DNA from 2 places in the Pseudoalteromonas carrageenovora IAM 12662 genome. Region 2 is predicted to be linked to the other one. Evidence: predicted binding sites of a transcription regulator. Region 2 holds the regulator's gene; the other holds the start of a gene.
What was found. The regulator NrdR, encoded in region 2, represses ribonucleotide reductase genes. The targets are predictions, from matches to a motif close to AAACACNANATNTNGTGTTT.

Region 1: the regulator NrdR is predicted to act here: its motif matches at 7,996-8,015, upstream of nrdA (class 1a ribonucleoside-diphosphate reductase subunit alpha).

What each region holds. Positions count from the first base shown of each region.
Region 1 is NZ_LT965928.1:1,678,225-1,694,745, reverse strand. Features, by position in the region: gene cmk ((d)CMP kinase) at 1-238, opposite strand, end outside; gene aroA (3-phosphoshikimate 1-carboxyvinyltransferase) at 346-1,623, opposite strand; gene serC (3-phosphoserine/phosphohydroxythreonine transaminase) at 1,623-2,705, opposite strand; gene gyrA (DNA topoisomerase (ATP-hydrolyzing) subunit A) at 2,822-5,521, opposite strand; gene ubiG (bifunctional 2-polyprenyl-6-hydroxyphenol methylase/3-demethylubiquinol 3-O-methyltransferase UbiG) at 5,700-6,410, shown strand; gene ALFOR1_RS07650 (HAD family hydrolase) at 6,410-7,090, shown strand; gene nrdA (class 1a ribonucleoside-diphosphate reductase subunit alpha) at 8,135-10,417, shown strand; gene nrdB (class Ia ribonucleoside-diphosphate reductase subunit beta) at 10,484-11,614, shown strand; gene yfaE (class I ribonucleotide reductase maintenance protein YfaE) at 11,614-11,886, shown strand; gene ALFOR1_RS07630 (DUF1287 domain-containing protein) at 11,952-12,509, opposite strand; partial or broken gene ALFOR1_RS07625 (hypothetical protein) at 12,570-13,043, opposite strand; gene ALFOR1_RS07620 (hypothetical protein) at 13,328-13,747, shown strand; gene ALFOR1_RS07615 (alpha/beta fold hydrolase) at 14,312-15,307, shown strand; gene ALFOR1_RS07610 (hypothetical protein) at 15,435-15,863, opposite strand; gene ALFOR1_RS07605 (hypothetical protein) at 16,129-16,302, opposite strand; gene ALFOR1_RS07600 (YkgJ family cysteine cluster protein) at 16,504-16,521, shown strand, end outside.
Region 2 is NZ_LT965928.1:2,879,706-2,896,226, forward strand. Features, by position in the region: gene ispA ((2E,6E)-farnesyl diphosphate synthase) at 1-681, shown strand, start outside; gene dxs (1-deoxy-D-xylulose-5-phosphate synthase) at 787-2,649, shown strand; gene ALFOR1_RS13045 (hypothetical protein) at 2,850-4,961, shown strand; gene ALFOR1_RS13050 (ligand-binding sensor domain-containing diguanylate cyclase) at 5,003-8,089, opposite strand; gene ALFOR1_RS13055 (phosphatidylglycerophosphatase A family protein) at 8,127-8,612, opposite strand; gene thiL (thiamine-phosphate kinase) at 8,609-9,583, opposite strand; gene nusB (transcription antitermination factor NusB) at 9,680-10,090, opposite strand; gene ribH (6,7-dimethyl-8-ribityllumazine synthase) at 10,106-10,570, opposite strand; gene ribBA (bifunctional 3,4-dihydroxy-2-butanone-4-phosphate synthase/GTP cyclohydrolase II) at 10,672-11,784, opposite strand; gene ALFOR1_RS13080 (riboflavin synthase) at 11,814-12,467, opposite strand; gene ribD (bifunctional diaminohydroxyphosphoribosylaminopyrimidine deaminase/5-amino-6-(5-phosphoribosylamino)uracil reductase RibD) at 12,484-13,620, opposite strand; gene nrdR (transcriptional regulator NrdR) at 13,623-14,072, opposite strand; gene glyA (serine hydroxymethyltransferase) at 14,177-15,433, opposite strand; gene thrC (threonine synthase) at 15,705-16,521, opposite strand, start outside.

The DNA of each region.
Region 1 (16,521 bases), 1.2 Mb from region 2:
CATTAGTTTGGCTATCTACCAAAAACTGCACATCTAAGTTTGCAGCAAGCGGGACTAACCCTTCTTCATTATCTAATGCAATTTGGTGATGAAGTGCAGCTAAAGATAAAACGCGATAAATCGCACCGCTATCTAACACATCCCACCCTAACTTGTCGGCTAACAAGCGACAAACAGTTCCTTTACCTGAACCACTTGGGCCATCAACGGTGATCACGGGCATTAATAACGCCTGCATTTAAAACCTCCTGCAATGCACACCTAAATAAACCGCGACATTATACGTCAGTTATTAAAATATATCTGCTATAAGTGTGTAACTTTTTATAAATAGTTATAAAAGCCCTATTCACTTACCGACGCTAAAACATTGAAAAAAGTAGGGAATGTTTTATAAGTACACTTAGGATCATTAATGGTTATAGGCTTTCCGCCTACGGCAACCATTGAAAAACACATAGCAATACGGTGATCGTCATAGGTATCAATAGCAACGTCATTAAATGTTTCCGGTGGTGTGATCTCTATAAAATCTTCACCTTCGACTACATGCGCACCTACTTTTCGAAGCTCGGTAGCCATTGCATATAAACGATCTGTCTCTTTTACGCGCCAGTTATATATATTGCGAATAGCTGTTGGGCCTTTGGCAAAAAGCGCAACGGTTGCAAGTGTCATAGCAGCATCAGGGATAGAATTAGCGTCAATGTCTACGCCTTTTAATTCGCCCTTTCTAACCACTAAACGCTCATCATACCACTCTACTTTAGCGCCTACTTGTTCCATTACTTTTGCAAAACCAATATCACCTTGAACCGATTTAGCACCAACACCTTTAATTTCAATCTCGCCGCCAGCAATAGCTGCTGCTGCAACAAAATAAGAAGCCGAAGATGCATCACCTTCAACCATTATGCGTTCAAGTGATTGGTACTGTTGACCACCTTTTACTTTAAAGGTTGCATAATTATCGTGTTGAACATTAATTCCAAAACGAGCCATAACGCCTAAAGTAATATCAATATAAGGCTTAGAGACTAAAGTACCTTTAATTGTTATGTGTGTATCACCGCTAAATAAAGGAGCTGCCATTAATAAAGCCGTTAAAAATTGACTTGAAATACTGCCGTCAATTTCAACTTCTCCGCCATTTATTTGCCCACCCACTATTTTAAGTGGTGGATAATCTTTATGTTTAGTGTAAGTAATGTCACCGCCTAGTGCTTGCAGTGCATCAACTAAGTGCCCTATTGGGCGCTCTTCCATGCGTGGCTCGCCTATTAACTCATATTCGCCACTTACAGCCGCAAGCACAGCTGTTAAAGGGCGATATGCCGTACCCGCATTGCCTAAAAACAAAGGCTCACTAGGCGTTTTAAAAATGCCACCTACGCCATTTACAGTCGCTATGGTGTGCTCTTCATTAAGTGTTACATTTACACCTAAAAGCTTTAAAGCCCCCAACATATGACGAATATCATCACTATCAAGTAAGTTCTCTACAACGGTTGTTCCATTAGCAAGTGCTGCTAATAATAAAATACGGTTTGATAAGCTTTTTGACCCAGGTAAAGTTACTGAGCCGTTTACACGAGAAATAGGCTCTAAGCGAAGTTGCTCCATTAGCTATTCTCCTTTGCAAAGCTAGCCATAAAATCCACAAGCGCCTGAACACCTTCAAGAGGCATTGCGTTATAAATACTTGCACGCATACCGCCAACTATTCTGTGACCCTCAAGTGCTAACAAACCTGCGTCTTTAGATTGCGTAACAAACTTTTCATTCAAGCTTTCATCATTAAGCCAAAATGGAACATTCATTCGTGAACGACAATGCTTAGCTACTTTATTGGTATAAAAAGAAGATTCATCAATGAAATCATAAAGTAACTGCGCTTTTGCAATATTTTGAGCTTCCATTGCTTTAACGCCGCCATTACTTTCGAGCCATTCAAATACTTGTGCAGCTAAATACCATGCAAAAGTAGGTGGAGTGTTAAACATGCTACCCTGTTTTGCTTCAAGGGCGTAATCTAAAATCCCTGGCTTTGCTAGACCTTTACGCTCGAGTAATAATTTACGAACAATAACGATTGAAATACCCGATGGACCGATATTTTTTTGTGCACCAGCATAGATTAAATCAAATTTATTAACGTCGATCTCGCGCGATAAAATAGTCGATGACATATCTGCGACAATTGGCGCCGTTGGGTGTGTTGGTACTTCAAAAATTTCTAGTCCATCTACCGTTTCATTAGGACAGTAGTGAATGTACGATGCATCAGCAGGTAAAACCCAGTCAGCTACTTGTTTTATTGAAAACTCGCCATTAGCATCATTACGTACATCAATAGAGGTTGCTTTAGTAAACTTATTAGCTTCATCCGTTGCACTTTTAGACCACACACCATTTTCGCAATAAACCGCAGCTTTACCTTCTTGGTGCAAGTTTAAAGGAACGGCACTAAATTGACCGCGACCACCACCGTGCATAAATAGCACTTCAAACTCATCACTAATGTTCATTAATCGACGAAGGCTGGCTTCGCATTTAGCTGTGAGTGCTAAAAAGTCTTTGCTGCGATGGCTTATTTCCATCACAGACACACCCAAATCTTGCCAATCCAAAAATTCTTTTTGTGCTTTTTGCATAACCGCTTGCGGAAGCATGGCTGGCCCCGCACAAAAATTGTATTTACTCATTACCTTTGCCTCATTCCAGTAATTTAACTACTGAGCATAAATAATAAAATTTATGCTCTATTAATTTTTTTCAACAACATTAAAAAAAGCGGCCTTAGCCGCTTTTTCAATTTCAATTATTCAGAAGGAGGATTGTCATCCACGGCTTCGTCTATAACTGCATCAACTGTTTCAACGTCTTCAATATCAATTAAGTCACTTTCTGTAACTTCAATCTCTTCGATACGTTGTAAACCAACTACTTGCTCTTCGTCAATAGTTCTGATCAAAATAACACCTTGCGTGTTACGTCCAACCGTAGAAACTTCATTAACGCGAGTACGTACTAAGGTACCACGATTAGAAATAATCATTATTTCATCGTTATCGTCAACTTGTACAGCACCTACTACAGCACCGTTACGCTCACTCACCTTAATAGATACAACACCTTGTGTTGCACGGCTCTTAGATGGGTAATCTTCAAGTTGTGTACGTTTACCGTAACCATTTTCAGTAACGGTTAAAATAGCACCGTCAGTTTTTGGTACAATTAACGATACTACGCGTTGATCATCTGCCATTTTAATACCACGAACACCGGTAGCAGTACGGCCCATAGGACGTACACCTTTGAAACGAATTTCAGGGTTACCTTGCTCATCAAGTACTGGGTTGCCGTCTTCATCAACCACTGCTGACTCTTCAGCTTCTTTAAAGCGTACAACTTTACCTGCATCAGTAAACAACATAATTTCATTGCTACCATCGGTAATATCAACACCAATTAGGCTATCGCCTTCATTTAGGTTAACCGCAATAATACCGCTCGCACGTTGACGACTGTATGCTGTAAGTGGTGTTTTCTTCACTGTACCAAATGCTGTAGCCATAAAGATGTATTTATCATCTTCGTACTCGCGTACAGGTAAGATAGCAGTAATACGCTCATCATCTTCAAGTGGCAATAAGTTAACAATTGGCTTGCCGCGCGCAGCACGACTTGCAAGTGGTAACTGGTAAACTTTGAGCCAGTATAAACGGCCTGCAGTTGAGAAACACAATATTGTATCGTGCGTGTTTGCCACTAATAAACGCTCAATGAAATCTTCATCTTTCATCTTCGTTGCAGATTTACCTTTACCACCACGACGCTGCGCTTCGTAATCAGATAACGCCTGATACTTAACATAACCTTCGTGAGAAAGCGTAACAACGACGTTTTCTTCAGTAATTAAATCTTCTAAGCTAATATCGTGTGCAGCAGCGTTGATCTCAGTACGACGCTCATCACCATATTGCTCTTTTATTTCAACTAGCTCATCACGAATAACTTCCATTAAACGCTCAGGTGTAGCCAAAATGTATAATAGTTCAGCAATTAAATCTAAAAGCGCTTGATATTCAGTTAAAATCTTTTCATGTTCAAGACCTGTTAACTTGTGTAAGCGTAAATCTAATATTGCTTGAGCTTGTTGCTCAGAAATATAGTACTGCCCATCACGAATACCTAACTCCGCAGCTAACCAATCAGGACGAGCTACATTGTCTTCGCCGGCTTTTTCAAGCATTGCTTGTACATTACCTAATTCCCACGGACGCGCTGTTAAAGCAACTTTAGCTTCAGCAGGTGTTGGAGATTTACGAATAAGATCAATTATTGGGTCAATGTTAGCAAGTGCAATTGCTAAGCCTTCAAGCGTGTGTGCACGGTCGCGAGCTTTACGTAAGTCAAATACTGTACGACGAGTTACTACTTCACGGCGGTGAATAATAAACTCTTCAAGCATTTCTTTTAAGTTAAAACACTTAGGTTGATTATTTATTAACGCAACCATATTCATACCAAACACAGTTTGTAACTGGGTTTGAGAATATAAGTTGTTTAATATTACTTCACCTACGTCACCACGTTTTATCTCAATGACGATACGCATACCGTCTTTATCAGATTCGTCACGTAATGCGCTAATGCCTTCAATTTTCTTATCTTTAACAAGCTCAGCTATTTTTTCAATTAAGCGTGCTTTATTTACTTGATAAGGAATTTCATGAACGATGATTGTTTCGCGACCCGTTTTTTCATCGGTTTCGATGTCGGCGCGTGCACGCATGTACACTTTACCACGGCCAGTTAAATAGGCTTGTTCGATGCCTTTTTTACCGTTGATAATTGCAGCAGTTGGGAAGTCAGGGCCTGGGATATAATCCATTAACTCATGAATAGTTAAATCAGGATTTTGAATAAGTGCTAAACAGCCATTAACCACTTCAGTTAAGTTATGTGGTGGGATGTTAGTCGCCATACCTACCGCAATACCTGATGAACCATTTACTAATAAGTTAGGAACCTTCGTTGGTAAAACGTCAGGAATTTGCTCTGTGCCATCGTAGTTAGGTACGAAATCAACCGTTTCTTTTTCAAGATCGGCCAATAACTCATGCGACATTTTTGCCATACGTACTTCTGTATAACGCATTGCCGCTGCTGAATCACCATCAACCGAACCGAAGTTACCTTGGCCATCTACAAGCATATAACGTAGAGAGAATGGCTGTGCCATACGGACTATTGTGTCATAAACTGCACTATCGCCGTGTGGGTGGTATTTACCGATTACATCACCGACCACACGGGCCGATTTTTTGTAAGGCTTGTTCCAATCATTACTAAGCTCGTTCATTGCAAACAAAACGCGGCGGTGAACAGGTTTTAAACCATCACGTACGTCTGGTAGTGCACGTCCTACAATTACACTCATCGCGTAATCTAAGTAGGAGTTTTTTAACTCGTCTTCAATATTGACTGGCAGAATTTCATTGGCGAGATCAGTCATTTGATATCACATTCCTTCAGTATCAGCTCTTTGCAACCCGGTATTAGGCGCCAAGAGTATTTGTTATTATTTCTAAGTGACCATGCTATCACAATTAATTTGGATTTACAGGCGCAAAACTTTGCGATTTATCAATTTAGCCCTATATAATGGCCTCAGATTGACGAGGAAGTATTTTATGACCGAACATCAAAATGTAGATCACGCAGAAATAGCAAAATTTGAAGCCATCGCAGAGCGTTGGTGGGACCAAGATGGGGAGTTTAAACCTCTTCACGAAATTAACCCATTACGATTAGACTTTATAGCTAATAAAACTCAAGGCCTATTCGACAAAGAAACACTCGACGTAGGTTGCGGTGGCGGCATACTCAGTGAAAGTATGGCGCGTATGGGGGCAAACGTAACAGGCATAGACATGGGGCAAGAGCCCTTAACTGTTGCCAAATTACACAGTTTAGAAACAGGTGTAAATGTAGATTACATAAAAGTACCTGCCGAAGAATTTGCGTCACAGCATCCTGAACGCTTTGACGTGATTACCTGTATGGAAATGTTAGAGCACGTGCCCGACCCTGCCTCTATCATTCATGCTGTAGCAGAGCTTGCTAAACCAGGCGCAGACGTTTTTTTCTCTACCCTTAATAAAACACCTAAGTCTTACTTGTATGCCATTGTTGGCGCTGAAAAGCTGCTAAAAATGGTACCAGAAGGTACGCACGACCATAAAAAGTTTATTAAGCCTGCGCAATTAATCGTATGGGCAGAGCAAGCTGGATTAAAAGTGCGTGCAAGTGCAGGATTAACGTATAACCCGTTTTCAAAGCAATACACACTAAATACAGATGTAAGCGTTAATTACATACTTCATTTTGAGAAGTTAGCTTAATGGCTAGCTCTCAAACCCCCACTTCACTTGTAAATTACGATGCGTTTTTATTTGACTTAGACGGTACGCTTCTTGATACCGCAGATGATTTAGGCGCTGCTTTGAATGCTGTACTTCGCTCGCAAGGCGTAGATGAAGTAACCAGCGATGTTTATCGCCCTGCTGCCTCTAACGGTGCTGGTGCATTATTAGAAGCTGGTTTTAAAACGTTATGGCCTGAGCAAGCACAAAGCACACTTATAAAACAGCTCGTTGATGAGTATGCTGCAAACATAGCAAATCAAACCGTTTGTTTTTCTGGTATAGAACCACTACTTATTGCGCTTTCTCATAAAAAGATCAAATGGGGGATCATGACTAACAAGCCCGGCTTTTTAACTGATCCTTTAGTGGCTGCTATTCCCGCTTTAAAAGATGCAAGTGTTGTGATCAGTGGCGATACTTTAGCTGAGGCTAAACCCTCACCTTTACCACTTATACATAGTGCAAAGCTGATGGGGGTAGACCCTAAACGCTGCTTGTACGTTGGCGATGCACAGCGTGACATTCAAGCAGGCAAAGCTGCAGGTATGCATACCGCCACAGCACTTTGGGGCTATGTACCTAGCATTGACGAAGCTGTTAGCTGGAATGCCAACTTTAACTGGCAAAGTCCGATTGATGGATTCAACCATATATAGTGCCATGTTAATTATTAAACACTATATATTGTGATTATGTTAGTTTTTACGCAAAGCTTGATGATAATAAAACCAGTCGAAATTTATTTTCAAATTGCGTAAATTTAGCAGATCATTAGTTTAATTGTCATTTATGTGTGAGCGTCTACTAACATAATTACATTATCCCAAAGTTATCCACAGACAGGGGCAAGTATGTCCCTTGCAAAACAACTCAGACCACATTAAAGTTTTATTAACACTTTGATGGAATTGATATTTCAACTAGGTGGAGGGGCTAACATCATACCCAAGGTTTGAATATGATGTTAGCAAAGACACTTGCTAAAATTTTAGGAAAGCGCCCTAGTGTGGAAGTTTGAGCGTATCTTATTCTTATATTATCGGCAAGTGACTAAACTCAGATTTAGGATAACTAAAGTTGAAGTTCAGTTTATCTATAGAAATATCAGAAAGTGTAATAATAGGTATTTTTAAAATTATTACACTGAGCAGCATGCTCTTTGTATAAATTTAAATGGGCTATCTTTTAGCCCATTTCTATATCTTACCTCTAATTATGCTTTTCATTTATAAAAGCGTTCTACCATGAACACTAAACAATTCACTTAGGTAGTACACTGAAGCCACATATAGTGCTATGTTAATTAATAAACACTATATATTGTGATCGTGTTAGTTTTTACGCAAAGCTTGATGATAAAAAAACCAGTCGAAATTTATTTTCAAATTGCGTAAATTTAGCAGATCATTAGTTGATTTTTACATATTTCAACTTAAATGATTGTTCGAAGGTGAGTGTCTACTAACACAATTACGTTATCCCAAAGTTATCCACAAACAGGGGCAATTATGTCCCTTGCAAAACAACTCAGACCACACTATCTTGTGATCTCTAAATTGAACAACACCAGATATTGTGGCCAAATGTTATTCAATTAAATTCGCCAATACGGTGAAACTTATAATAAATGAGTATGTACCTTGCTATTGCGAGGTATAAAGCATTGGTCAAAATACATAATCCCCAAGGAATACAGGCAAATGAACCAACAGTTATCTGTAAGCAAACGTGACGGGCGTAAAGAGCCTCTTGATCTGGATAAGATCCATCGCGTTATTGAATGGGCCGCCGAAGGTTTAAAAAACGTATCGGTTTCGCAAGTTGAATTAAAATCACACATTCAGTTTTACGACGGTATTCGTACTAAAGATATTCACGAAACCATTATTAAAGCAGCTGCAGATCAGATTTCAAAAGAATCGCCTGATTACCAGTACTTAGCGGCACGTTTAGCCGTGTTCCATTTACGTAAAAAAGCGTATGGTCAGTTTGAGCCACCACGTTTATTTGACCACGTAACAAAAATGGTTGAAGACAAACGCTACGACGCTCATTTACTTGTAGATTACACAGAGCAAGAGCTTGACGAGCTAGATGCATACCTAGATCATTCTCGCGATCTTAACTTTAGCTACGCAGCAGTAAAACAGCTTGAAGGTAAATACTTAGTTCAAAACCGTGTATCGGGTGAAATTTACGAAAGTGCACAGTTTTTATATATTTTAGTGGCCGCGAGCTTGTTCTCTGACTACCCACGTGAAACACGTACTGATTACATCAAACGTTTTTACGATGCGGTATCAATGTTCAAAATATCATTGCCTACGCCTATTATGTCGGGTGTACGTACGCCTACTCGTCAATTTAGCTCTTGTGTACTTATTGAATGTGGCGACAGCCTTGATTCAATCAATGCAACGTCGTCAGCTATTGTAAAATACGTTTCTCAGCGTGCGGGGATTGGTATTAACGCAGGTCGTATTCGTGCTCTAGGTAGCCATATTCGTAACGGCGAAGCATACCACACCGGTTGTATTCCATTTTACAAGCACTTTCAAACAGCGGTTAAAAGCTGTTCACAAGGCGGTGTACGCGGCGGCGCAGCAACATTGTTCTACCCGCTTTGGCACTTAGAAGTAGAAAACCTACTCGTACTTAAAAATAACCGTGGTGTAGATGACAACCGTGTTCGTCACTTAGATTACGGCGTACAGTTTAATAAATTAATGTATTCTCGTTTAATTAAAGACGACTACATTACGTTATTTAGCCCATCAGACGTACCAGGTCTTTACGACGCCTTCTTTGAAGACCAAGACGAGTTTGACGCGTTATACATTAAATACGAGCAAGACGACTCAATTCGTAAAAAGCGTATTAAAGCAATTGAGCTTTTCTCAATGTTTGCTCAAGAGCGTGCGAGCACAGGTCGTATTTACTTACAAAATGTGGATCACTGTAATACGCATAGCCCGTTTATTTCTAAAGTGGCGCCAATTCGCCAATCTAACTTATGTTTAGAAATTGCATTGCCAACTAAGCCACTAAATAACGTGAACGACGAAGAAGGCGAAATTGCTCTTTGTACACTATCTGCGTTTAACTTAGGTGCAATAGAGTCACTTGATGAGCTTGAAGAACTCGCTGAGCTTGCAGTACGTGCACTTGATAACTTACTTGATTTCCAAGACTACCCAGTACCGGCTGCACGTAATGCCACTATGGGACGTCGTACGTTAGGTATAGGTGTAATCAACTACGCATACTACTTAGCTAAAAACGGTAAGCGTTATTCAGACGGCAGCGCAAATGCGCTAACTCACAAAACATTTGAAGCGATTCAATATTACTTAATGAAAGCGTCTAATGAGCTTGCTAAAGAACGTGGTGCATGTCCTAAGTTTAACGAAACAACGTACTCTCAAGGTATTATGCCAACAGATACGTACAAACGTGACCTAGACAAAATTTGTGATGAACCTCTTCACCTAGATTGGGATTCACTTCGTGCGAGCATTCAAGAGCACGGTATGCGTAACTCAACACTAAGTGCGTTAATGCCATCAGAAACATCGTCGCAAATTTCTAACGCAACTAACGGTATTGAGCCACCACGTGGTCACATTAGCGTTAAAGCAAGTAAAGACGGTATTTTAAAACAAGTTGTGCCTGAGTACGAACGTTTGAAAGATAATTACGAGCTATTGTGGGATATTCCATCAAACGATGGTTACTTGCAACTTGTAGGCATAATGCAAAAATTTATTGACCAAACTATCTCGGCCAATACTAATTATGATCCAAGCAAATTCGAAGGTGGTAAAGTACCTATGAAAGTCTTATTAAAAGACTTACTAGGCGCCTACAAATTAGGTGTTAAAACCTTGTACTACCATAATACACGCGATGGTGCATCTGATGCACAAGACGACACGCCAGAAGTCGAAGATGACGATTGTGCAGGCGGCGCGTGTAAAATATAGTTGCTGATTTTAATTTTAAGCGGGCGTTTAGCCCGCTTTGTTCTGATAGTTTTTTGAGTGATAAACATGTCTTATACTACTTTTAGCCGTAATCATAATAACCAAATGCAAGAGCCAATGTTTTTTGGCCAAACTGTAAACGTATCGCGTTACGATCAACAAAAATACCCTATTTTCGAAAAGTTAATTGAAAAGCAACTGTCTTTCTTTTGGCGTCCTGAGGAAGTAGATGTAAGTAAAGACCGGTTAGACTTTCAAGCATTACCAGATCACGAGAAGCACATATTTTTAAGTAACTTAAAATATCAAACATTGCTTGATAGTGTTCAAGGGCGATCGCCTAACGTTGCCCTACTTCCTATTGTATCTATTCCAGAGCTAGAAACGTGGATAGAAACATGGGCATTTAGTGAAACAATTCACAGTCGCTCATACACGCACATCATTCGTAACGTAACGCAATCACCAGAGCTTATTTTTGATGATATTGTGAGTAATGACAAAATCAGCGAGCGTGCTGATGCAGTAACAACGTACTACGATGATTTAATTAATTCTGTATCGCTTTACAACCTATATGGCGAAGGCAAGCACGAGATTAACGGTAAAACAGTTATTGTTAATTTATTCGAACTTAAAAAGAAACTTTACCTTGCTATGATGTCGGTAAACATTCTTGAAGCAATTCGTTTTTACGTTAGCTTTGCATGTTCGTTTGCGTTTGCTGAACGTGAATTAATGGAAGGTAACGCTAAAATCATCAAGCTAATCGCACGTGATGAAGCACTTCACCTTTCGGGTACTCAGCATATTTTAAACATTATGCAAGATGGCAAAGACGACCCAGAAATGGCGATTGTTGCTGCGCAGTGCCGCGACGAAGCCATTAAAATGTTTGTAGAAGCAGCTGAGCAAGAAAAAGAATGGGCAGAGTACTTATTCAAAGATGGCTCTATGATTGGTTTAAACAAACACATTTTATGTCAGTATGTTGAATACATTACTAATGCACGTATGACCGCTATTGGCCTACCTGCTCAGTTTGATAACAACAGCAACCCTATTCCATGGATCAACTCATGGCTTGTATCAGACAACGTGCAAGTAGCACCACAAGAAGCTGAAATTAGCTCATACCTTGTTGGTCAAATTGATTCACAAGTAGATGCCTCAGAATTTGGTGACTTTGATTTATAATGAGTGACAAACCCACTGCAAGCATAACGCTTGCAGATAACAGCCAGTGTATAGAATTTACCACTGGCTGCCCTTCAGTTTTACAGTGCTTAGAATCCCAAAAAATAGACGTAGCGTATCAATGCCGCGAAGGCTATTGTGGAGCATGTAGAGCGACCTTACTCACAGGTAATGTTGAATACAACGAAGAGCCTTTAGCCTTTGTACGCGAAGGTGAAATCCTGCTGTGCTGCTGTAAACCCAATGGTAATATAAGTATTAGTTTAAAATAAGCATTTTTAAATTCTGCTTGAGGAAATTTATAGTACAGAGTTTAAGTTAAATATTAATGCCTTAGCTAAAAGCCTTCTGGTACGAATCGATAATGCCCTGTAATTTTATAATTAAAAAGCATATCGCTTTTTTGGGGCCCTCGACCAATATTATGAACTATAAACGGATTGCCTGTCTCTTTTGAGTGCTCATCAATCACCATACCAATGTGCGGTAAATTGCCCGGTAACATCCATGTAACTATATCTCCAGCTTCATAATCTGCTGGGTTAGCAGAGATACTCAACATGTGCCCATGTCTTTTAAAATAAGTTTGTAAATTAGGCACTCTTCGGTGGTCTATATTTTTATCCGGCTTAGTTAAACCCCATATACGTTTAGAAGGATACAATGCAAAGTTTTGCAACATATCTTCGTGTACACGTTTTTGTAAATCTATACCTAACTTTCTGTAACTTCTGATTATAACGTCGGTACATACCCCAATATTTTCAGGCACATCACCACCAGGGTAAGCAATTGAGTGGTAAGCCCCGTCGTAGGTAATATTGTGTTTTGTTCGCTCTAGTAAGGCTGATACTATACTTTCTTCAAACGTGACAGCTTGTGCATCAATACACATTAAAGTAAAAAAGCATCCTAACGTTTTGTTCATATAAATTCCTTTAAAATTCAGCGCTAATTACAACGTATGACTTACATATTTTGGCACATCTATTTTTTTACCACGACTAGCAAATTGCTCGTCAAGCGCGTATGCCATCTTTTCGAGCGGAGCATGGTGATATCCCACACGTTGAATTTCACTAATGTAACGATGCATAAATGCGTCAGCGCCTAACTCAAGCTACTGCGCAACATGAACAAGTTCATGAAAATGAACCCTTAAATTAGTAGCGACGTGGGGAAGTATATAATAAGTATTTTTATACGTTATACCCGCCGCGTCCATATCGACAAAATCACCTAGGCCCATTTCTCGTAGACCCACAAAGTCTGGCTTTGGTATTTGGTCTACAACAACGTAATATGCGTTTTTTAAAAACTCGGTAGGATAAAACCCATCAAATTCATTACTGAATTTATCACAACTCACTTTTTGACTACTGTATTTTAAATTTGTAGAGTCAATCCAATTTTCTATCTGTTCTAGCACAGCTTATCCCCTAAAGTACAAATGCAACACACCATGTGTAAACCTTAACCAAATATTGTAGTAAATTTTTTAACCAGAACTTTTAGTATTATCACCTCTCAACTATCTAAGAAAATAGAACGTATAGAGTATCTAAACAAAAAGCTCTTAATCAAAATTATCATATAAGCATAACTGGTCTATAAACAGTAAAAATCTTTTTTATATTTTTTAAAGTGTTATCATTTGTAACTAAAATAGCAACACTTAAAATCATGTATAATTTTACTAATACACTATTTCGCATGAAAATATTGCGTTTCAGTCCCATTGTCTTACTGGTCATATTAAGTAATACAGCAAATGCTGAAAATATAAAACCGTTCACATCAGATGGCTGTAGTGCTTTTCCGGACGGCACCACAAAACATAAAAAGTTGTGGCTTGCATGTTGTAAAGCGCACGACTACGCCTACTGGCAAGGTGGCACTTATTGGCAACGTTTAGAAGCAGATAAAGCCTTGCAACAGTGTGTTATTGAAGCCGGCGAAACGAGTATAGCGAACCTTATGCTTGTTGGAGTTCGATTTGGTGGCAGCCCTTATACACCATCGACTTTCAGATGGGGCTATGGTTGGCCCTATCCTAGGTTATATCAGGCATTAACAGCTGTTGAAATTAAGCAAATTGCTGCTTTAAAAACGGTATCAACTCAAACCAATTAATAAGTTGTGAAAAACTGGGTTATGAAAATAATATCAAAAGGAATTGAATCACTATGCTTATACTGCTAAGTATCATTTTAACTTTGTTTCCAACGGTAATATCTTATTTTATTTCAAGTAATTACGCTAAGAAGGCTAAAGCGACTAATAAAGGTGCTTACATCAGAGCAGTGCTTTGGCCTAGTGTTTTCTCGTGGACACTATTTGCGGCTGTTGGGCACGGTGCAATCATCTTTCCCTTACCTTCAACGTTTGCGGTCGTGTTATATGTGTTTCTATATGACGAACGTGGTATCTATTTTCATCATCACATCTTTTTAAGCCCAACGATTCCTATAGCCGTTTATTTAATAAGCTATTTCAAATACAAAAAAGCGGCGAATAAAGAGCTAACGCCCTAACCCACTGTTAGCTCATAAGTATCTTGTAAGATCCAAAGCTACACTTACTTCTGCTGTACCCTTCTTTGCTGTGAAACTACAACGTTATAATCTGAATATAAATGTGTAAATAACAGGTCTAGTAAATTAATAAAGCGTTATTACAAAAAACACGAGTTTACTTATGCATCCAAATATACAAAATAAACTTAAAATAAAACCTGCTCACATCGTTTCTATTATTGTGTTTTTACTAATTTCTATGTCGACACTTACTGCTAAAGTATATGCAACAGATGCAGCATGGCCTTCAAAAACTACTTATAAATATGCAAACGTCGACGGTAAAAAAATATTCTACCGAGAAGCGGGTACGCAACATGAACAAACCATTGTGTTGTTGCATGGCTATCCGTCCTCATCTCACAGCTGTCGCGAACTAATCCCTCTTTTATCCGGTCGCTTTCATATAATAGCGCCTGATTATCTAGGTTCTGGTTATAGCGCACGCCCAAACCCAGAAACTCAAAAATATACTTTTGAATTACTAGCTCAATACGTTGAAGGGTTACTAACAACGCTAAAAATAAAACGCTACAGCCTATATATACAAGACTTTGGAGCACCTGTGGGATTTAGAATGTTGTTAAATAACCCAAATAGGCTTGATGCACTTATTGTACAAAATGGCAATGCGTATTTAGAAGGGTTAACCGTAGCGAGGCAAGCGTTTTTTAAAGCCGCGAATGAGGACAAAACACAAGCGCAGAGGGATAAAATTTATTCGTTCACGTCTAATAAAGCCATTATTAATAAGCAATATTTACGAGACGTACAAAGTTACCCAGAAGTGATGAGCCCAGATAGCTGGACTCACGATCTTCACTTTTTACAAACCAAATCCGATAGAGTAATTCAAGTCCAATTGCTACAAGATTACTACAACAACCTTCTCGACTATCCAAAATGGCAAGCTTATTTACGCAAGTACCAACCACCAACGTTAATTGTATGGGGTAAAAACGACCCTGCGTTTATAGCCGCAGGCGCTAAAGCATACTTAAAAGATGTACCGAACGCTGAACTACATTTACTCGATTCAGGGCACTTTAGTGTTGAAGAAAAACCTGTAGAAATTGCAAAGTACATTGTCGATTTTATGAATAAGCTAACTCAATAGTAAGCCTTTTCTTTTGGTTTAGTATTTATAGCGAACATAAAAAGCGCTGAGGGTATAAACAATCAGCGCTTTATTAAGCTCAAGCTAAATCCACAAGAATCACATTTAATATGGATAAGTTATCTATTTAACCTTCTTCTTCAATAAGTGACTCTAGTAGGTCGTGTATTTCAGCTTTAAGTTCTTTGTCTTCAATTTTATTAGCACTAACTTTAGCACTTTGCAGATTTTTAATAGCTTCATCTTTTTGACCAAGCTCTAGCTGTAATGTCGCCATTGAATAAGCCACCGATGACATATGATCTTTGTTATTAATGGCAACAGATTTTGCTAGTGCTTTTTCGTAAGTGGTGATTGCCTCTTCTAGCTCTTCAGTAAAATCGGCTAGGGTTTCCCACTGTACTGGGTGATCTTTGGATGTGTTTTCATTTTCTATACAAATAGCTTTTAGCTCAGCAAATAACGATTCAAACTTTTCGCGGTTGTTTTTATTAGCTGCCGCCATTAAATCTTCTGCAAGGTCATGTACCGCTTTATATACTTTTGTGTTCATCATTGCGAGGTATCCTTTAGGTTACTAAACTAAATGCTTTTACTCTCTAACCTTGAGTAGTTTATTCAGTTTAATGCCTTTTACTTTAGTAAAAATAGTGTTTTCAGTGATTAAAAGCTTATTTTAACCACTGATTTATTGAATTAGCTGTATGGCGTAATAATACATTAATAATGACCATAGCGTAGACGTTAAACGCTTTGTGGTTAAAATTTTATTCAAATTAGGGCAATAACTTAACGTACTCAGGTAGAAACGGAAAAAGGTACTAAAACAAACCCACTATCCAATCGAAGGTAAAAACAGTCGTAAATATTTTTAGCGCAATAACAGCTACAAATAAGAGAATAATGAACACTTTTGCTTTGTAGCTTTTCAGATTTTTCCAATACAAGCGTTTTGCATTAAATTCTGTCTTAAAATTATCTAAAGCGTCTTTCATGGTTACTCCCTGCTAATTTATTCCTAATAGACATTCAGCCTAAACTATTCATATTGATGTGCACGCTATAAAGGGTAACAAGGTGTATAATCAGTATTATGATTAGTTTATTATCAAAAATGCTAACCTTTTAGAACAGCTAAAAATAAATTCAGTGCTACACTAGCAGCCAACTTAAATTCGTTAACAACCAACTAAATTATGAAAGAATGTAACCAG
Region 2 (16,521 bases):
GCAGGCGCTATTGAATGTATTCATAGCTACTCACTTGTTCATGATGATTTACCTGCGATGGATGATGACGATTTACGTCGTGGTCGCCCTACTTGCCATATTGAGTTTGGCGAAGCGCACGCAATTTTAGCTGGTGATGCACTACAAACCCTCGCCTTTGAGTTAATAGCAAGCCATGAATTTACATGCTCTTCGCAAACACAGATAAAAATGATTGCTCAACTAGCTAAAGCATCTGGCCTTGAGGGCATGGTGGGCGGACAATCTTTAGATATTGCAGCAACAGATAAAGCAGTTACCGTTCAAGAGCTTGAACGTATACATAAACTAAAAACGGGTGCGCTCATTAATTGTGCGATTACACTTGGTGCATTGTGTAGCGAAAATGCAGACAAACAAACTTTAGAAAACTTAAGCATTTTTGGGTATGCTATAGGGCTGGCATTTCAAGTACACGACGATATTTTAGATGTTGAAGGCGATACTATTATTTTAGGTAAGCCACAAGGGTCAGATATCGCCGCGAATAAAGCGACATATCCGGCGTTATTAGGTATGCTAGGCGCTAAAGAAAAGGCGCAAAACTTAATACAACAAGCACATGAAGCGCTTGCAAAAATAGATGCCGACACAACACATCTTGCGTCGCTAGCAAATTACCTTATTGAGCGTGACCACTAATAACCGCTTTAGCGTATTGCAATTAGCACTGACATTATTACTCAACATTAATTACTCATAAACGCTTTGTGTTAATTAATGTTAGCGAAGGATATATATAAAACCATGACACTTGATAGTAGCAAGTATCCATTACTTAATTTGGTTGACGAACCAGCACAGCTGCGTGATTTAGCGCAAGATAAACTTCCTGCTTTTAGCAACGAGCTGCGCGATTACTTACTCAACTCAGTATCGCAAAGTAGCGGTCATTTAGCGTCTGGTTTAGGAACAGTTGAGCTAACTGTTGCACTACATTATGTTTATAACACACCAGAAGATCGCGTTGTATGGGATGTAGGACATCAAGCTTACCCACATAAAATATTAACTGGTCGTCGTGATTTAATGCACACCATTCGTCAAAAAGATGGCCTGCACCCTTTCCCGTTTAGAGATGAAAGCGAATACGATACTTTTAGTGTGGGCCATTCAAGTACCTCTATTTCAGCGGCATTAGGTATGTCTATTGCAGCTAAAAAAGAAGGCGCAGGACGTAAAACAGTTGCAGTTATTGGCGATGGTGCTATTACTGCGGGCATGGCCTTTGAAGCTATGAACCACTTAGGTGACGTAAAGTCAGACATGCTTATTATTTTAAATGATAACGAAATGTCGATTTCTGAAAACGTAGGTGCACTTACTAATCACTTTGCACGTATTTTATCAGGTAGCTTTTATACTAATATTCGTGAAGGTAGTAAAAAGTTACTCTCTGGTGTACCGCCAGTCAAAGAGCTTGCCAGCAGAATGGAAGAGCACCTTAAAGGTATGGTTATACCTGGTACTTTTTTTGAAGAATTAGGCCTTAATTACATTGGCCCAATTGATGGGCACGATGTAAACATGCTCGTAGATACGCTTCGTAATATGCGTAATTTAAAAGGCCCGCAATTACTGCATATAAAAACACAAAAAGGTAAAGGTTATAAGCCAGCAGAAGCGGATCCTATTGGCTATCATGGCGTACCAAAGTTCGACCCAAGCACATCATGTTTACCTAAATCTAAACCTGGCGCAGCAACCTTTTCAAAAGTGTTTGGTGATTGGCTGTGCGATATGGCAGAGCAAGACAGTAAGCTGATGGCAATAACACCTGCTATGCGCGAAGGCTCGGGCATGGTGCGCTTTTCAAAAGAGCACCCAGAGCAATACTTTGACGTAGCTATAGCCGAGCAACACGCAGTAACACTTGCCGCCGGCTTAGCCTGTGAAGGTTTAAAGCCTGTTGTTGCTATTTACTCAAGTTTTTTACAGCGTGCATACGATCAGCTCATTCACGATGTAGCCCTACAAAACTTACCGGTGCTATTTGCAATTGACCGTGCAGGCATCGTTGGTGCTGACGGTGAAACCCACCAAGGTGCTTACGACTTAAGCTTTATGCGCTGTATACCTAATATGGTTATTATGGCCCCTAGCGATACTAACGAATGCCGCCAAATGTTGTACACCGGTTATAAAGCAAATTGCCCTGTAGCTGTACGCTACCCTCGCGGAAGTGCCGGTACTGCAGATATTCAAAGCGATATGCAGCTTATCGAAATAGGTAAAGCAGACACAATTAAGCAAGGTGCTAAAATTGCTATTTTGTCATTTGGCACATTGCTTGATAACGCACAACTTGCAGCGAATGAATTAAACGCAACGCTTGTTAACATGCGTTTTATTAAACCGCTTGATACAACGCTTTTAAATGAGCTTGCTCAAAGCCACGATGTAATAGTTACCCTAGAGGATAATGCTATTTATGGTGGTGCAGGCTCCGCAGTTAATGAATACTTGGCAAGTATTAAAGCCCGCATTCACGTACTTAATTTAGGTATTCCTGATGAATTTATTAAGCACGGTACACAAGCGCAAATGCATGATGAAATGGGCTTAGGTGAGCAAGGTATTTTAAGTTCAATTAAGTCGTTTATTGCTTAAGCTATTTACTTAGTTTATTAAAAAGGAGCCTCAAGGCTCCTTTTTTTGTTTTTAATTTTAACTTTTTTGCATCCAGTTTCATTTTATAGCCGTTATTGATATGAGGTTAACATGTAAATAATCGGTTCCGCTTAGTCTATGCCTTATGAGCAAGCGCGTTATTTACCTACATTTGATGGAATATTTAAAAGGTAGAAATGATGAATAAAGCTAATTTAACAACTCATTCAGCACAAAAAAACACACTTAAACACACGCTTAGTTTTTCAGCTTTAACACTTGCAGTATTAATCGGCATTACAGGCTGTAGCTCAGACGATGGTGAAAACGGTGTAGATGGTATTGCAGGCACCGATGGACAAAACGGGTCCGACGGTACAAATGGCAACCCTGGCTTTGCATCAGCCACATTTATTTTGGCAAACAATGGCGAGAGCAATACAGGCACTATCGATGTAATTAACCAAAGCGCCTCTAAACTAAAAACCTTTAATACAACAGCTAACGAAGGCGTTGCATTTGATAGCTTAGGTAATTTATTGCAAGCAAGCGACAGCGAAAATGGCAGTATTAAAACTATATGTCAGCTTGCAAACCGTAGTGACGGCGCAACCTATACAGCTAATACAGATCGCGAAATAACAGGTACTAACACAACATTGGTAAATCCTAAAGGAATAGCTGTAGCACAAAAGAGTGGGCTTGTTTTTATTGCTGACTTTGGCGCTATGCAAGTAACGACTTTTGGCGCTACAGCCGCGGGCGATACAGCCCCTTTAGGCACAACCATTACAGAAGCGGCACCGTGGGATGTTGATTATGATGAATCTAACGACCGCCTTTATGTAGCACTAACAAATGGTGATGTAGCCGTTTACGATAATTTTGTTGGTGGTGAATTTGCCGCAATGCCAAGCCGCACAATTACCCCTAGTAATAATGATGGCACGCAAATTTCTGTAAATATTCACGGCATTGTTTATGACTCAAATACTAATAAACTTGTTTTGTCTGATGTAGGGAGTGCCTCAGACGCAACCGATGGTTCGTTATTTGTAATTAATAATGCTTCAACTGCTGAGGGCTTAGTAAGCGTTGCACGAAGTATTGCCGGTCCAGCAACAATGCTTGGTAACCCAGTTGATATTAGCCTTGAAGGTAGTGACTTACGTGTAGCTGAAAAATCAAATGATGCTGTTCTTGTGTTCAGCAATATATTTTCAGGTGAAAGCGGCGATATCACTCCTGATTTAGTTACCTCAACAATTAAACCTGAGTCAATTACTAAACTGGGTATACAAAATGAGATGGCTGACATTTCAGATAGTGATACCGCTAATATGGCGCTGCTAGGTGTTGCTGTAAGTAGTAATCCGGGCACTGCAGGTGAAACAACTGGGCAAATTAGTCGATTAAGCTCACAACTTAACACAGAAATTGGCAACTATAATGCGAGTCAAACCATCGAGAGTGTAACTTTTGATAAAGCGGGTAATAGTTATACAACGTTCGATAACAGTACAACCTCAATTGGCGGTATTGTTATTTCAAATAAAGTGGCAATAAACAGAGATGGGCAAACTTATAATACGAGCCAAGACAGCATTATTACTGGTTCGAATACAGGCCTTGTATCTCCTAAAGGTCTTGATGTGGCTTCTGATAGCGGTATGATTTTAGTTGCAGAAAATAATGCAGATACTCCAAGTATTTCAATATTTTCAACTTGCACCACAGGGGATGCAAGCCCATTAATGACGCTTACGTTTGCAAATGATGCTCGCCCTTGGGATGTTGATTACGATGTAAACACTGATCGAGTTTTTGTAGCACTAACAAATGGAACCGTTGCTGTATTTGACGAAGTTAAAAGCAAACTAATGGCTGGTAGTACTAATATTGCAGTTGAGGATAGGCTTATAACGCCAGCAAATGCAGGCACAGCACTAGCAGCACCAAGCAACATACACGGCATCGACTACGACTCGCTAAGTAGCTCGCTAATACTCTCTGATGTTGGTAGCGCAGCAGTTGCTGACGATGGCAAAATATACGTATTGAATAACGTAGCAACGGCATCGGGCTTGGTAAACATAAGTACCACTATTAGCGGTCCAAATACCCTACTGGGTAACCCTGTTGATATTATGTATACCGGAACAGATTTATACGTAGCTGAGAAGTCAAATAACGTGGTTATGCGATTTAATAATATTTTAAGCAGTTCAGGCGGTGATATAAGCGCCGATACCAGTACGGCATTTACAGCCCCAGAGTCGGTTGCAATATTACCAGCTTGGCTTAACAAATAGAGTTAACCTTACCATGCCTGACCAATAACCTTGGTCGGGCATTATCGCATCCACACTTTTATATCTGCCAAGCCATTACTTTGTAAAATACCTAATTGCTGATCAACATTAGAGTTTTGTTCAAATTCAAATGCATCTAGTTGCTCATCAAAAGTAATATTAGCCACGCCATCACCACCGCGTTTTTTAACTTGATGAAGCGCTATATCTGCCAAGTTAATAGAGGTTTCCCAGCTAATTACCTGCCCGCCTAATAACGGTAATGGATAAAATGACCAACCAATCGACGCCGTAATGCTCGTTGTTTTACCATTAGGTAATTGAAACGAATTACTGGCTATAAATTTACATAAGTCAGATGCGTAACTGTCTATTTTATTACACTTAAAATCACGTAGTAATAATAAAAACTCATCACCACTCCAACGCGCTACATAATCAGAGCCCTGAGTACGGGCGTTTAACAATGCCGCCATTTGCTGTAAACAACTGTCTCCCGCAATGGGACCATAAGCATCGTTTATACGGCTAAAGTTATCAAAGTTAATAATCACTAACACCAGCGATTTCCCCTGAGCTTGTAGCGATTGCGAGTTGCGCTGAAAGTGCTCTATATCTTTAGGGAGCTGATCGAACAAAAAGCGACGACTACGAAGCCCTGTAAGCTCATCTGAGTGACTAACTAATTTGAGCTGTGAGTTTACTTGCCCAAGTTTATCGTTAGCTTGACGAAGCTCCAATGTACGCTCTGTAATAAGCCCCTCGAGAACTTCTTGCTTTCTGCGCTCTTGCGCTCTAAACACACAAAATACTAAGTAAATTAATAAAACAAAGCCACTGGTAATTAACAGCCTAAAGTAAATGGTTTCATCAAAGCGCTCTGGCACTGTAAAGCCATATTCAGCTTCTTGTGCTTTAGTCCAATCCTCACCTTGGCGTTTAGCTTCTAACTGAAACAAAAACGAGCCAGCCGGTAAGTTTGTATAGATAGCTTCTCGGCGAGTATTTGCATAACGCCAATCACTGTCTAAGCCTGTTAGCTTATATCTAAATTCAATACTATTAGGAGCATAGTAATCAATGGCGGTATAAGTAAGGGTTATATCACGCTCATCTGTTTCAAGTGATGGCTTTTTACCAAGCGCAGCCGTAGTTAAATTACGAAGCGGCGTTGTGATAGTTTCTATTTTGGGTTTTATTGCAAGCAGGCCAAAAAGCTCTACATTTTTAGGTATTTCTACTACACCTTGCAAGCTAGGATACCAAATAGAGCTTCCTGTATCGGCCACCGCATCGTGACCAAGTCCACTACAACACTGATTAGCCTTGCCATCTAATTGGCGATCAAAAGATGAAATAACCTCTTCAACTTTTAAATTTTTAATATCTGTTTTAAATTGATCAACAGGCATTCTATAAACGCCCTTCATTGTACTAACCCAAACATGCTTTAGGGTTTCGTCGTACTCTAAACTAAATATAGACCCATACGGTAAACCATTGGCAGCATCAAGTTGTCTCCATTGGCCCTGCGTACTTCTATAAAAAAGGCCATCGTTTAGCGAGCCAATTAAAATACCTACACCATCAATATGCAGCACGCTGGTTACGTATGCGCTTTCGAGTGTGGTTTGGTCGCCTATTTTTTCGATACCGCGGTCAGTAAAGTAATATGCTCCTTTACTTGTACCAATTACACCAAAATTTGTTTTATCTAATACATAGGTAATAAACTTACTACCTAAGAATGCGTTATAAGCAAAAGGAGTTAAGCCAGCATAATTTAAGCGATACAAACCACGCCCTGTGCCTATCCAAAATCCGCCCTTACTCGAGCGACTAATTGCAAACACCGGATTATCACGAAGCGCACGCCCAGGTACGGTATAAAGAGTATTGTTTTCAAAAACAAATAACCCACGCCCTGTCGCTATGTATAAACGGTCTCCATCAAATTGTAAGTCATGAACGGAAGCGCGCCCGTACTTACTACTTGGTAATAAATTAATAAAACTTTTATCTAAATCAAAATAACCAATGCCACTTTTATTAGCCACCCATAGTTTTCCATCTGGTGCTTGGCTTATAGCCATAACCGATTCGGTCATTTGCGATACCGCAGAATGCCTTTCTACACGCCCTTCATGAGCAAGCCATAAACCTTCACTAAAGCTTGCAAGCCACACGTTATTTTTGTCATCTCTAAATATGTCTGCAAACCATATACTTTGATCAAGCTGACTTGGCTCTACCCATTGCCACTCACCCGTTTTGTCTCTAAATAATAAGCGCCCATAAGTCGAAATCCATAAGCCACCATCGGTATCACTCATAAATTTATAAACGGCAGAGTTATTCGTATTAGGTAATGGAAATGGTCGTAACTCGTCATCTAAATCTAAAAAGTAAGCCCCTAGCTCAGAAGCTAAGTATAAATTTCCATTTAAAAAAGAAAGGTCGTGAACAATCGTTTGTGCTAACCGCTCTGGTAGCGATATTTTCGCAGTAAGTTCTAAGCGTAGTTTAGAAAAATCAGAGGAGCTTTTAGTTAGGCGTAATAAGTGGCGATCATTAACCAGCCAAATACCTTCAGGAGAAAGCGCCATTTTGCTTACAGAGCCAACTATTTGAGTAATTACGGTTGCATTAACAATAGGCAAAGGCCCATTTACTTGAGTACGTAAATCAACTTGCCCTCTATCAACGTAATACAAGCCATTGGCGGCTATCCATATGCTGCCTTTAGAGTCTTCAAGTATGTCTCTTACAGGGCCTTTAATATTAAATTCTTGTGCTGCAAATGTAGCCGGGTTAATAACAACCAAACCACTTTTTGTGCCAATCCACAATAAACCATTCGAATCGACTAAAAGCTTATTAATACCATTGCTAGGTAAAAAAGGACTATTTTGCGTATTGTAGTTTGTAAATGTAGTGCCATCAAATCGACTTAAACCAAACTGAGTGCCTAGCCACATATAGCCTTGTTGATCTTGCACTACACTTTTTAGTGATTGCGAGGGCAACCCATCTTTTATATTCCATTGCTTAACTACATAATCAGTAATTGAGGCCCAACTTGGCATAGCGCACAACATCAGTACACAAACCAGTAAAAATCGCATCATATTGCTGCCACCTAGTTAAACAAATTGAAGATAAAAATTAAAAGGGTAGTAAACCTGCTTTTATTAATGCTTGCAAACATACCAGCGAAAATATACCCGCTAATATATCATCAGCCATAATACCAACACCACCGTGAACGCGTTTGTCTAGCATACGAATTGGGCCCGGTTTGGCTATATCAAAAAAGCGAAACAATAAAAAACCAACTAATAATGTTTGCCAGCTTAACGCGGCCCCAATCATAGTAATGTAATAGCCTGCAACTTCATCCCACACTATTGCAGGGTGGTCGTGTACACCTAAATCATCAACGGTTTTTCCACATGCCCATATACCAAAAATACTAATTACTACTGCAAATACAATTTGTAGCCATAGCGGGAAGTACATGGTTGTAAAAATAAATGGTAATGCTGCAAAAGTACCAAATGTACCAGGTGCAACTGGCGCAAGGCCAGTACCAAAACCCAAACCAAATAATTGATGTGGGCGCTTTAAATTAAACTGTCTTTTGGAAGTCAAACTGGCTCCTTGGCAAAATGCTCAAAGCCTTGTTGCTCAAAATCAAACTTTTCACCATTATGTAAAAGCTCTATTTGGCCATCGCCACTTTTAATTTGCCCAATGCATGTTGCGTCTACACCATATTGGCGTAGCTTCATTTCTAGCATACTTTTATTACTATCGGGTACAGTAAACAATAGTTCGTAATCATCACCGTAATTAAGAATAAACGGTAATTGATGTTTAAACTCAAGACTTGACCGCATTGCATCTGATGTAGGAATGCTTTGTATATTAACCGACGCATTAACTTGAGACATATCGAGAATGTGGCTTAAGTCAGCTAGTAAGCCATCTGACACATCAATAGCTGATGAAGCAAGGCCTCGTAATACTTGTCCAGCTGCAACGCGTGGTGTTGGAAAGTCAAAGCGTTTATTTAAGTACTTTAAATGCTCTGGCTCAATACTTATGCCTTGCTTACGTGATTCAATCGCAAGCCCAGCATCCCCTAATGGGCCAGTTACATAAATCCAATCACCTACTTTTGCGCCACTACGGCGAAGTGCAGTGCCTTCAGGTACTGTCCCTTTTGCACAAATAGTAATAGTTAGCGGCCCTTGCGTGGTGTCGCCTCCTATAATTTGTACATTAAAGTATTCTGCAATTTCGTGCATACCTTCAGTAAACTCTTCAATCCACTTTTGGTCAATACTTGGTAATGTTAACCCAACTGATACCCATGTAGGCTCAGCACCCATTGCTGCTAAATCACTTAAATTAACAGCAAGTGCTCTGTGGCCTAATGCGCGAGGGGAAATATCATCAAAAAAATGTACACCTGCAACGAGGGTGTCTGTTGTAACAGCGAGTTGGCAGTTTTGCGGCACGGTTACTAAAGCGCAGTCGTCGCCAATACCAAGGTTTACGTCACGACGGGTGATCCCGCGACCTTTAAAGTAGCGGTTTATTAATTCAAATTCCTTCATACACAAAAAAGCCGACCTATGCCGGCTCTCCTTTTTAACGTGTACTAACGTACAAAGCGCTACTCATTAAATTGGCGCGCTTTAAGTGCGTTAGTATTACTTGCGTAAATGCTTAACAGCTTTATCAAGTACACCGTTTACAAATTTATGGCTATCTTCTGCGCCAAGCATTTTAGCAAGTTCAATGCCTTCATTGATTGCTACTTTGTAAGGTACATCTTCACGGAATTTAAGCTCATACGCGCTTAAACGTAAGATTGCACGCTCAACCATATCTAAATCATCAAACGGACGTGTTAAATGTGGAGATACAGCTTCGTCTAATTGCTTGTAGTTAACAGCAACGCCGGTAGCTAAATCTTTAAAGTATTCAACATCAATTTTAGTCACGTCGTTTTCGATCAACATTTGTTGTTCGATATCGGCAATTAGATTGCCACTTAATTGCCAAGAATAAACGGCCTGAAGTGCTAAGATACGTGCTTTACGTCTTGCTGCTGGTTTCACAAAAATTCCTTAAACTTAAATTTTATCTAACACATTAACCATTTCAAGCGCGCCTAATGCCGCTTCGCCGCCTTTGTTACCCATTTTGGTACCAGCGCGTTCAATTGCTTGTTCAATGCTTTCTGTAGTTAATACGCCAAATGCAACCGGGATATCATACTCAAGCGATACATTTGCAAGGCCTTTGTTTGATTCGCCAGCAACTAGGTCAAAGTGTGGTGTACCACCTCTGATCACTACGCCTAATGCGATGATTGCATCATACTCTTTTTTTGCTGCAACGCGTTTTGCCGCTAAAGGTAGTTCAACTGCACCAGGTACATAAACAACAGTAATGTCGTCATCAGATACACCACCGGTACGTTTTAACTCATCAACAGCGCCTTCAAGTAGGCTGCTACCAATAAAGTCGTTAAAACGAGAAATAACGATAGCGAATTTTTTGCCTGGAGCGTACTTATTACCTTCAATAATTTTCATTTGATAACCCTAAAAATATGTTCAAGCGGTTGCGATTGCGCAAAAATTGCTGCGCATCATACCATAAAAATAAAAAAATAGACTAGTTTAAAGCAAACCGCTTATTGCGGCTCAACGTAATCAACCACTTCTAAATGAAAGCCCGAAAGTGCATGATACTTTTTAGGGCGGCTCATAAGGCGCATTTGTTTAATACCTAGGTCAGCCAGTATTTGCGAGCCAACACCGACAGTACGCGATGTACCTTTAAATTTACGAGGTGTTACATTTTCACCGGCATCAGCAGCGGCAAATGCTTTTACTGTTGCTTCTAGCTCTTCAGTGCTTTCTTGCTTGCCTAAAATAACCAGAGCACCGTCATTTTTCGCTATGTAAGCCATCGCATCAGAAAGACCCCAACTACGGTCCGCACTTCTGTCTGAAAGTAAAATGTCGTTAAAGGTACTTTGTAAATGCACGCGAACAAGCGTTGGTTCTTGCTCTTTAATTTCGCCTTTTAACAATACGTAATGTAATTGTCCGTCGATAGTGTCTTTGTACGTTACTAAATCAAACTCGCCGTGTTCAGTCGGTAACTTACACTTAGCAACTTGTTCAATTGTGGTTTCGTTTAAATTACGGTATTCGATTAAATCAGCAATAGTGCCAATTTTAATACCGTGCTCTTTAGCAAATATTTCTAAATCTGGGCGGCGCGCCATCGTGCCATCGGCATTAAGTATTTCAACAATAACTGATGATGCTTCAAGCCCTGCTAAACGAGCTAAATCACAGCCAGCTTCGGTATGCCCTGCACGTGTTAAAACGCCACCAGGTTGCGCCATAATAGGAAAAATATGTCCAGGTTGTACGATATCGCTTGGTACAGCCCCCTTTGCAATAGCAGCTTGAACTGTACGCGCTCTATCTGCTGCAGATATGCCCGTTGTTACACCTTTAGATGCTTCAATCGACATAGTAAAGTTAGTAGAAAACGCTGCGCCATTGTTTTTAACCATTAATGGTAAATCAAGTTGCTCACAACGCTCTTGAGTCATGGTTAAACAAATTAGACCACGGCCATGAGTAGCCATGAAGTTAATCGCCTCTGCGCTAATATGCTCAGCAGCTATTATTAAATCGCCTTCGTTTTCTCTATCTTCATCGTCCATTAAAATAACCATTTTTCCGTCTTTAATGTCGTCGATGATTTCTTGTGCGCTGTGTAAATTCATAAATTTGCTCGTGTAAGTTATCAGTGTCGTTATTTAATAAAACCAGCTTTAGCTAGTAAACTCATTGAAATGTCTGAGCCTGTAGGTTGCTCAGCGCCTTTAATTAGACGTTCTAAATAACGTGCAATTTGGTCGACTTCTAAATTAACCTGCGTCCCCACTTTAAAATCAGCGATGGTCGTTTGCTCGCTAGTATGCGGTACTATTGTTAGTTTAAATTTATTACCTTCAACAGCGTTTACTGTCAGACTTATGCCATCAATACATACAGACCCTTTATAAGGGATGTATTTCATTAAATTTTCATTGGTGCTCAACCAGTACTCTGTTGCGCGGGCATTAGGTGTAATGGCAGTAATTGTTGCTATACCATCTACGTGCCCTGACACTAAATGACCACCTAAGCGAGATACTGGCTGCATCGCTTTTTCAAGATTTACAGTTTGCCCTAAAGCATAATGAGCAAAGCCTGTAAGGCTAATTGTTTCGTTGGATAAATCAGCGCTAAAACCATCTATATGTTTATCTACGACAGTTAAACATACACCGTTGGTTGCAATGCTATCGCCAAGTTTTACATCTTTCATATCAAGATCAGCACTTTGAATGCGAATAGCTAAGTCGCCTTGTTTTTTTTGTAGTAAGGCAATTTTGCCTGTGGCTTCAATTATTCCAGTAAACATAGTGCTACTCTTTTTATTAAGTGGTTTTAATGAGTTTTTTTACTGCAGTTATACGTAAGTCGTCGCCAATACGTACACACTCATTAAATGTTAAATCAACTGTATTTTGCATACTCGTCAATTCAGGAAAATTTACTAAACTTTTTGCATCACACCCCATTAATTTTGGTGCTAAGTAAAATACAAATTCATCAATTAAATTAAGTTCAGACATTTTACCAGCAAGTGTAGCACCTGCTTCTAGCCATACATTATTAATCTGTAATTGAGCTAACTGCTGTAAAACCTCAGTTAAATTAACCTTTGCGTTAATCCCACTTACTTCTATATGTCTTACAAAATGCGGCCACTGCTTTGATTTATCAACCTTGGTGGTAAAAATTATTACGTCATTTTCAATACTAAATAAGGCAAGTTCAGGTGTTAATCTATTTTGCGAGTCAATTATAACACGCACAGGTTGGCGAAGCGGTAAATCTGTAGGTAAAGATTGTGGCAATTCGTTTTGGCGTACATTAAGTTTTGCATCATCAACAAGTACGGTATCTGCACCGGTTAAAATTGCGCAGCTTTGAGCGCGATACAGCTGCACATCTTGGCGTGCTACAGAACCTGTGATCCACTTACTTTGGCCATTTTTAAGTGCGGTTTTACCATCAATACTTGCGGCCATTTTACATGTTACGTAAGGCAAGCCTTGCTCCATACGCTTAAAAAAACCTAAATTAAGTGCACGAGCTTGTTGCTCTAACAATCCAAATGCAACTTCAACACCAGCATCGCTAAGTATTTTAAGCCCTTTACCAGCTACTTGCGGGTTGGTATCAACCATTGCAGCTATAACTTTTACTACACCTGCGGCTTTTAAACCTTCAGCGCACGGGGGAGTGCGTCCGTAATGGCTGCACGGTTCAAGCGTGACATAAGCCGTAGCGCCTTTTGCCTTCTCACCAGCCACTGCAAGCGCATTAACCTCAGCGTGTCCCTGCCCTGCAAGCTGATGAAAACCTTCACCAATGATTTGGTTGTTTTTAACTAACACACATCCCACATTAGGATTTGGTGTTGTTGTAAACCGACCTTTTTTGGCAAGTTCTATGGCGCGCGCCATATACATTTCATCTTGTTCGGTAAATGGTATTTGGCTTTGCATTATTACTCCCCTAAACGGGCAATTTCTTCACCAAACTCGCGTATATCTTCGAACGAGCGATACACAGAGGCAAATCTTACATACGCTACTTTATCGAGCTTTTTAAGCGCTTCCATAATGCACTCACCGACTAAGTGGCTTGATATCTCGCGCTCACCAGTAGCACGCAATTGAGATTTAATAATATTAACAACTTCATCGACTTGTTCGGTACTCACTGGGCGCTTTTCAAGGGCGCGGTTAAGGCCATTTAGAAGCTTATCTTCGTTAAATGGTTCTCGGCTGCCGTCTTGTTTTATTACGCGCGGCATAACGAGCTCTGCCCCTTCAAATGTAGTAAAGCGCTCGTGACAATCGTTGCACTCACGACGACGGCGAACTTGGTGGCCTCCACCGACTAGGCGAGAATCAATAACTTTAGTATCTTTTGCGGTACAAAATGGGCAATGCATAACTCGGTACTTCCGTTTTAAAACAAAAAAGGCCGCTATATAGCGGCCTTTTATCTTAGCAAAAAACTAAACAGTTGTGATCTAAATTACTACTGCTTATGCAATTAAGCGTATACAGGTAATTTTGCACAAATTGCTTTTACTTTTTCTTTAACTTGCGCTTGTACAGACTCATCGTTAATGTTGTCTAATACATCACAAATCCAGCCAGCAAGTTCTTTCGACTCAGCTTCTTTAAAGCCACGACGTGTAATTGCAGGTGAACCAATACGCAAACCAGAAGTAACAAACGGTGAGCGAGGATCGTTTGGTACAGAGTTTTTGTTAACTGTAATGTTTGCATTACCAAGCGCTGCGTCGGCATCTTTACCTGTGATATCTTTATCGATTAAATCAAGTAAGAATAAGTGGTTTTCTGTTTTGTCAGATACGATTTTGTAACCACGTTCTTGCATTACAGCAACCATAGCTTGTGCATTTTTAACTACTTGAGCTTGGTATGTTTTAAACTCTGGTTGTAGTGCTTCTTTAAATGCCACTGCTTTTGCAGCAATAATGTGACATAAAGGACCACCTTGGCCACCAGGGAATACAGCGCTATTAAGCTTTTTGTAAATAGCTTCATCACCACATGCAGAAATAATTAAACCACCACGAGGGCCAGCAAGTGTTTTGTGTGTTGTCGTTGTTACAACGTGTGCATGAGGTACTGGGCTTGGGTAAACACCCGCAGCAATTAAGCCTGCAACGTGAGCCATATCAACAAATAAGTAAGCGCCTACTTTATCTGCAATTTCACGGAACTTAGCCCAATCAACAATACCTGAGTACGCTGAGAAACCACCAATAATCATTTTTGGTTTGTGCTCAAGTGCTAGCGCTTCAACTTGTGCGTAATCAATTTCGCCCGTTGCTTCATCTAGACCGTATTGAATTGCATTGTAAAGCTTACCAGAGAAGCTTACGTGTGAACCGTGCGTTAAGTGACCACCATGAGCTAAGCTCATACCTAGTACTGTGTCGCCAGCATCTAATAATGCTAAGAAAACAGCTGCGTTTGCTTGAGAACCAGCATGTGGCTGAACGTTCGCATAGTCAGAACCAAATAACTCGTTTGCACGGTCAATTGCTAGTTGTTCAACAACATCAACGTGCTCACAACCGCCATAGTAACGTTTGCCTGGGTAACCTTCAGCGTATTTGTTTGTAAGCTGTGAACCCTGTGCTTCTAGTACACGTGGGCTACAGTAGTTTTCTGAAGCGATTAATTCGATGTGCTCTTCTTGGCGAGCAGTTTCTTTGTTTATCGCGTCAAATAACTCTGAATCAAAATCCGAAATATTCATGCTACGTTCTAACATTGGGGTCTCCTAGGGCAACGTGTATGGTGTTTTTTTAGAGGCTTTATTGTACGCTTTAAACGACTCTTTGCCTACGCTCTTAAGTTGAGGATATTTAAACAGGGATTGAAACTATTTCACAGGGTTTTTAAGATGATATTTTTTTATAAATGCATTAATAATTTAAATGAATTTTATTTTTTACATTTAATTAGTTAATGATAGCAGCGTGCTAATACCTATTTTAAATAATAAAAAAGCGGCCTAAGCCGCTTAATTTTTCGCTACTGGGTTAACCTAACTTTGCCAGTATTTCAGTGCGTAACGCATCATAATCGGCGTTAATATCGCTTGCTAAGCACGGTTTAGCTAATGCATCGCTTAATGGTTTTGGCATATCAAGTTCAATATTTAAAATCTCTTCTACGCTTTCTTTAAATTTAGCAGGATGTGCTGTTGCTAAAAAGATACCCGCGGCACCAGGTGCTCTATTTTCAACAAGACCTTGGTAAGCAATCGCCGTATGTGGTTCTGCTACATAGCCTGTTTGTTGAATATTTTTCATCACAGTTTGTGTATCTTGCTCGCTTACGCTGCTTGAATAAAAGTTATCGTAGCTAAACCAGTTATTATCTAACATTGTTTGCACGCGCGGCCAGTTATTAGGTTTACTTACATCCATCGCGTTTGAAAGCGACTCAAGCGTTGCGTTTGGCGCCCAGTTTTTATCAAGCATAAAGCGCGGAACTGTATCATTTTGATTAGTTGTAGCACTTAGTTTACCTACTGGCATACCGATTACCGCGCCAATCATGGCGGCACATACATTACCAAAGTTACCGCTAGGTACTGAAATATGCGCTGTTGCACGTTTTTCTTTAGGTAATTGAGCAATGGCTTCAAAGTAATAACACACTTGCGCCACTAGGCGGCTAATGTTGATTGAGTTAGCTGAATTAAGGCCAAGTGTTGATTTAACTTCATCATCTAAAAACGATTTTTTAACGAGTTCTTGGCAGTCATCAAAACTACCTTCCACTGCGTAACAATGAATATTATTACCAAGCGTTGTAAAAAGCTTTTGCTGAGCAAGTGAAATTTTGCCTTTA